Regions from separate parts of the Weissella sp. ESL1177 genome, predicted to be linked through region 2. Evidence: predicted binding sites of a transcription regulator. Region 2 holds the regulator's gene; the other holds the start of a gene.
The links. Region 2 encodes Rex, which represses fermentation and respiration genes when NADH is low (regulators of the CRP and FNR family bind a similar motif). Its sites were predicted from a motif close to TTGTGAANTANTTCACAA; they were not measured.
Positions count from the first base shown of each region.

Region 1 (3,431 bases), 400 kb from region 2:
ACCCGACCAATATCAGACAAAAGTGATTGAACGAGGTGCGAGTTATTCGACGGGTGAAAAACAACTCATTGCCTTTGCACGAACAATTGCTATGAATCCTAAAATTTTAATTTTGGACGAAGCAACTGCGAACATCGATACTGAGACAGAACAATTGATTCAACGTAGTTTGACCAAAATGCAGGCTGGACGAACAACGATTGCCATTGCTCACCGATTATCAACGATTCAACATGCTGATATGATATTAGTATTGCATCAAGGAAAAATTATTGAGCGTGGTACAAACGATGAACTAATGGCAAAACAAGGTGTCTATTACGGTATGATTCAAAAACAAAATGTTGCGTATGATTAGCAAAAAATGAGTAATAGTGGTTTACTATGACGTATAGACTTTAGTTTATGTAGGCAAGATGTCTTTTAAAAACGGTTTAATTTTGAAAAGAGGGAAAATAATGACAACAGTTTATGATTTTACAGAGACGGAAATGAACGGAGCAACAATCGATTTGAAAGATTTTGCGGGCAAAGTCATCATTATTGTGAACACTGCTAGTAAATGTGGATTAGCGCCCCAACTTGAAGGTTTGGAAAAATTGTATCAAGAGCACCAAGATGAAGGATTGGTTGTGCTGGGCTTACCTTCAAATCAGTTTAAGCAAGAACTGGCAACAGATGAAGAAACCAATGATTATTGCCAAGTACATTATGGGGTGACTTTTCCAATGACCAAACGAGTAATGGTCAATGGAAAAAATGAAGATGCATTATTTACGTATTTAAAAGATAAATCTGGTAATGGGTCGATCAAATGGAACTATACGAAATTTTTAATTGGGCGTGATGGACAATTGCTTCATCGTTATGCCCCAATTACGACACCAGATAAAATGACTGATGATGTATTAGAGGCATTAAAAACAACAGTTTAATGGCTTAAATGTGATTTTAAGAACAACCCAATACATTAATTTAAAAATAATTTTCTATTGTGTAAACGTTTGCTTGTTAAAATAATCACTTTCGTGGTTGCTACATTAGGCTTTCCTGAAAACGGGATTTATATTGTTCCGTCTCAGGGGGTTCGTATGAGTTGTCACCCGTAAAATTAGGGGATAAAATGTAGGTATTCACAAGATGTTTTTTTGCGAATTGATGATGATAGTATTTATTTTAAACATTTATATGTTATTGGGGGTATTAACATGAAGGCAGCAGTATGGCATGGTGTAAAGGACATTCGTGTTGAAGATGTTGATTTAAAGCCTGCAAAGGATGATGAAGTTGTCATTCGCGTGGCTTATGCAGGAATCTGTGGTAGTGACTTGCACGAATACTTAGAAGGACCAGTCTTTATCCCGGTTGATAAAGTTGATGAATTGACTGGTGGTGAGGCACCATTGACAATGGGTCACGAGTTCTCAGGAGTGATCGAATCTGTTGGTAAGGATGTTAAGCGTTATAAAGTTGGTGACCATGTTTCTGTAAATCCAACGGTTACGCATGGTGAATTGCCAGATGATATTGATGTTTATGGTGGTTATAGCTTCATTGGTTTAAGTTGTGATGGTGGTTTTGCTGCGCATGTTAATGTACCAGAGAGTAACTTATATGCATTACCAGCTGACTTTTCACTAAAGTTAGCAGCAACGATCGAACCAACAGCAGTTGCTGTACAAGCCGTTAAAGAAGGTGGCTTGAAGTTTGGTGAAAAAGTTGCCATTTTTGGTGCTGGACCAATCGGTGTGTTAGTTGCCGCAGCTGCTAAGGCTGCTGGTGCAACGAAGATTGTTGCTGTTGATTTGTCAGCTGTTCGTTTGGAAAAAGCATTGACAATGGGCGCAACTGATGTTGTTAATCCTGGTGAGGTTGATGATGCTGTTGCCGCTGTCCGTGATATTTTGGGTGGTGGTGCTGATGTATCATTCGAAGTTGCCGGTGTACAACCAACCTTTGAACAAGCGATTGCGGTCACTAAGGCACGTGGTACAGCAGTTATTGTCTCAATCTTTGCTCATCCAATTTCATTTGATCCAATGCAGTTGATGAATGCGGGTGTTAAGTTGACCTCAACGATTGCTTACTCACGTGAGACATTCCAACAAACGGTTGACCTTGTTAGTTCAGGTCAAATTAATGTTGAGCCAGTTATCACCGATATTATTGGACTGGATGATGTTGTTGAGAAGGGATTTGATCGTCTATCATCAGATAAGTCACAAGCGAAAATCTTGATTGACTTAACAAAGGAAGATTAATTAAATCAAACAATGATGTAAGAGAGACTAAGGCTTTGAGTTAGCTTTGGTCTTTTTTATGTTCATTAAGCTTATTAAAAATAAGTGTTTACAACTTTGTAAAAGTAAGTTAAACTAGTACCAACGACATGAATTGTTGTACATAATAAACAAATTTAAGGAGAATTAAACATGAAATACGGTATCATTGTTGGATCACTTCGTAAGAACTCATACTCATTGGGTGTTGCTGAGGCATTGGTTGCTGGTTTGCCAGCAGATGCTGAAGTGACTTATTTGGACATTGCAAAGTTGCCATTGTATAACCAAGATTATGATGAAGCTTCACCTGCTGAATATACAGAATTCCGTGAAGCTGTTAAAGCACAAGATGCATTTATCATGGTAACGCCAGAGCACAATCGTAGTGTGCCTGCCGCATTGAAGAATGCCTTGGATGTTGCTTCACGTCCTTGGGGACAAAGCGTTTGGGCTGGTAAGCCAGTTTTGCCTGCATCACAATCAATTTCAGGTATTTCAGGTGTTGCTGCTCATCACGTTTTGCGTAACTCATTAGATTTCTTGGATATGGCTATTATGCACCAACCAGAATTATATATTGGTAACACAGCTGATATTTCTGATGAAAATGGTAAGATTACAAATGAAGGTACGAAAGAATTTTTGGCAGGCGTTGCTGGTCAATTTGCTGACTTTGCAGCAAAGCACAATGCTTAATTAGGTAAAGTGCCAAATCTAAACAGACCTAGGCAGGAGGATTAACTGCTTAGGTCTGTTTTGTTATTTATCAATCATGTTGGTACTTGTATATTTTTAGTAAATTTTCTATATTAATATGAGTGATTAAAAATGACAATGGAGGCACTATATGAAAAAGAAGTGGTTATTTACATTAAGTATTATTTTGCTGGGTGTTGTTATGCGAGCAACTTTCACGACAATTCCAGTTGTGATTAGTAATGTGGCGCATACATTCGGACTACCAGTCAGTCAACTAGGTATATTAACGACTTTACCATTATTAACATTTGCAATTATTTCACCAACCACGAGTTATTTTACGAGACGATTTGGTATTGAAAAGACGTTGTTGGTAGCCTTATGCTTGGTATTTATCGGTTCGTTTTTGCGTATTTTAAGCGCACCAATGCTATTTATTGGAACAATTTT
Region 1 covers NZ_CM176591.1:2,026,909-2,030,339, forward strand. The annotation lists gene AC3B5D_RS09885 (ABC transporter ATP-binding protein) at 1-358, shown strand, start outside; gene AC3B5D_RS09890 (glutathione peroxidase) at 459-935, shown strand; gene AC3B5D_RS09895 (2,3-butanediol dehydrogenase) at 1,209-2,261, shown strand; gene AC3B5D_RS09900 (NADPH-dependent FMN reductase) at 2,433-2,978, shown strand; gene AC3B5D_RS09905 (MFS transporter) at 3,130-3,431, shown strand, end outside.
Region 1: the regulator Rex is predicted to act here: its motif matches at 1,009-1,026, upstream of AC3B5D_RS09895 (2,3-butanediol dehydrogenase).

Region 2 (3,431 bases):
TTACTTCTCTACTTTGGGTACGTGTCATCAAACAACTTGTTTTTTTACCAATTCAAAGTATTTTATTATATCTACTGCTGAATAACACAACCATTGATCAACTACATCAAAAAATTTAATTAAAAATTATTTTATAATGCAAACAAAAAAGGTCGATCAGCTTCCACCATCTAGGGAGTTGATCGACCTTAATTTGCATCCAAATGACTAATTATAGAAATTAGAACTATTTTTAACCTATTATTAGTAACTCCGATGCACAGTTAAGCCAACTTCTCGACAAGCAACTTCAAAAGAACTCGCAAATTTATTACGAACATCTGGCGTTGAAAAACATAATTTTGTTTCAGTGTTAATATCACCACAACCAATTCGATAAACACAACTATCATAAACCTGACCAACATAAACTTCTGGCCGACAAGTCAGTGTTTCTTCTAGTGCTGTTGCTAATTGTTGTACAGTCTGCTCTGAAATATCACGTGAGCTTTGTAATAGGTGACGAATTAAGGTACATCCCCCTAACTTGTTCTCTTGGCATACTTTCATTTCCTGCATTTTGAGCCTCCAAAACTTGTTTCTGACTGTTGTCAGTTGCTGATTAAATTTTACATAATTATCATAACCTAAAATCATTTTTTTATCAAACGTATAATTAGTTTCATTTTTATAAAATACATTATCTGCCATTTCATGGTATAATTAATCATATTAACTATTTCACAACAAACGAGGAAATTTTACATTATGACCGAATCTATTTCTAAAACCCAATATCTACAAACAATCTTAGAATTAAGCGGTGGCGATGAGTCAACAAAAATTTCTAATAACCAAATTGCTGAACATTTAAACGTCACTCCTTCATCGGTTTCTAATATGCTGGCAAAACTACAAGAAGCTGGCGAAGTTGATGTTGTGCCTTATTATGGTGTCACACTCACAAAACCTGGTCGTGAAACAGCCCTCCGTTTAATCCGTGCCCACCGTTTAATTGAAACATTTGGTGCAACAAAATTAGGCTTATCAATTTCAGAAGCCCACTCAAACGCTGATCACCTTGATCACGATGCTAATGATCAATTTATTAACGCCCTAGATAAGTACTTAGGTTTCCCAAAATTAAGTCCCCAAGGTCTCAGCATTCCTGATATCGACCATCATTATTCACCAAAATCATTACGTTCATTACGTGAAGCAAAAGATAATGAAACTGTCACTATCAACAGCTTTACTGAAGACTTAGAACTATTACAATATACTGAAACACTACACCTAGGATTAAATACAACTTGGACAATTAAAGAGCGTTTGCCATTTGATGGTCCCCTTGTTTTAGTTTCGGGTGATCAAACAATTCAAGTAACACAACATGCCGCTGACTTTATTTATGTCAACGACTAGTCATTCCAAAAAAGCACATCAGTTACCAAAATTGGTTCCTGATGCGCTTTTTTATATTATATTGGTTAATGATCGTTGTCTTATTTTTCTCCAAAATTGTTGATAAAATACAAAAGCGTTTGCAGCTCATTTGTTAAGTCAACGTTTTGTACACGGACAGACTTTGGCACATCCAAGCGTAATGGTGTAAAGTTTAAAATACCACGAATGCCTGCGAATGCTAGACGCTTGGCAACATCTTGTGCTACATTGGCCGGTACTGTCACAATTGCGACATCAATTCGTTGATCAATGATTTGCTTTTCTAAATCATCCAAACTATAGACAGGAATACCCGACTGGATCGTATTAACAATTTCTGGATTAACATCAAAAGCTGCTGCAATTCGTGCATTAGAACTTTGATGAAAATTGAAGTTCAATAAAGCTTGTCCTAGATTTCCGACTCCTACCAATGCGACTGAAGCTAATGTATCTTGATTAAGAATTTCACCAAAAAAATTCATTAATGCCTCAACATCGTAGCCATAACCACGCTTACCAAGTGCGCCGAAATAAGAAAAATCACGTCGAATCGTTGCGGCATCAAATTTCACAGCTTCGGATAATTCGTTTGATGAAACGCGGACAGTCCCAGAGTCTAACAGCAATTTCAAATAACGATAGTAAATTGGCAATCGCTTTGCCGTTGCTCTAGGAATATCATGTTCAACCATTAGTTCGACCTCTTTTTTTAAAATTAACTATTTTCACAAACATTTCCAAAGATTGTGAAACTCATATTAGTTATTATCATAACATATTTAATCATTTATGTGAACTAACTAACAATCGAACATTCACAAAATAACTATTTTTTGTAAACGTTTTCTAAATACCATCATTAACAAACACAGCATCTTTCAGCACGCCTCGCTCAAAAAGGACCATTAATCTAGCTAATCTGACTAACTAGATCAATAGTCCCTAAACCTATTTTAAAATTTCATAATGCCCATGATTAATGCTTTGGCTTACCTTTGTTTTTACGATGCTTTCTTTGCGCTCGTTTTTCTTTTGCAAACCGTTCTTCACGCGATACAATGACTTTTTTCCCTTCATGTTTACCCTGTCTTTTAGTTGTTGTCCCAGTTACCTGTTTAATAGGTCGATCATGATGAGTTATTGCCGTAGTTGCTGACCTCACGGCTTGCTTGCGAGATACCTGGCTACCAGAAACCGTTTGAATATCAACTGCTACCATCTTTTTTAAATCACGCAAGTCATGATCATTACCAAAAGAAATCACTAATCCTGACTTACCCATACGACCAGTTCGCCCTGCACGGTGCGTATAAGTTTCACCATCACGTGGTAAATCAAAATTGATTACTGCTGTTAAATCAGGAATATCCAATCCTCTCGCACCAACATCTGTCGTCAACAGAAATTTGGCAACACCTTTTTTAAAATGCATTAATGATCTCGCACGCGTCGTACTTGAGTCACCTCTCACCAAAGTTGCCATGGCAACATGTTCATGTGCTAAAAAGCTAGCCGTAATTTTAAGTTGCTTTGTCGTATTAAAAAATACTATCGCTTGAAAGTTCTTTTGGGCAGCTAACTGACGTAACCGTTTTTGACGTTGATCATGTGCGGTTGGCCAAAATTCATGTTTAATCGTTGTTGGCATCATAACATGACGCTGATCAATTCGTATAAACTCTCTATCAAATAAACCGTTAGCAATGGTTGTATCAACTTCAGTAGCACCAAATAGTGCCACTTGGATGTCTTTATCATTGATAATGTCCCAAATATGATCAATTTGATTTGCTGTATCATCACGCAATAATTCATCAGCTTCATCTAAAATTAATGTTCGTAATCGTTTTAGTTTCAGCTTGCCACTATTCATCAACTCATTCACACGACCAGGTGTACCAACCAAAATTTCAGGGTGCTTTTTTAACCGGTCAACTTGATGCTTGATGTTTGCCCCACCTGTCAACGACAATACTTTTAGTGATAACACATTAGCCCACTCA
Region 2 covers NZ_CM176591.1:275,456-278,886, reverse strand. The annotation lists gene AC3B5D_RS01410 (folate family ECF transporter S component) at 1-119, shown strand, start outside; gene AC3B5D_RS01405 (hypothetical protein) at 244-558, opposite strand; gene AC3B5D_RS01400 (metal-dependent transcriptional regulator) at 748-1,404, shown strand; gene AC3B5D_RS01395 (redox-sensing transcriptional repressor Rex) at 1,485-2,120, opposite strand; gene AC3B5D_RS01390 (DEAD/DEAH box helicase) at 2,405-3,431, opposite strand, start outside.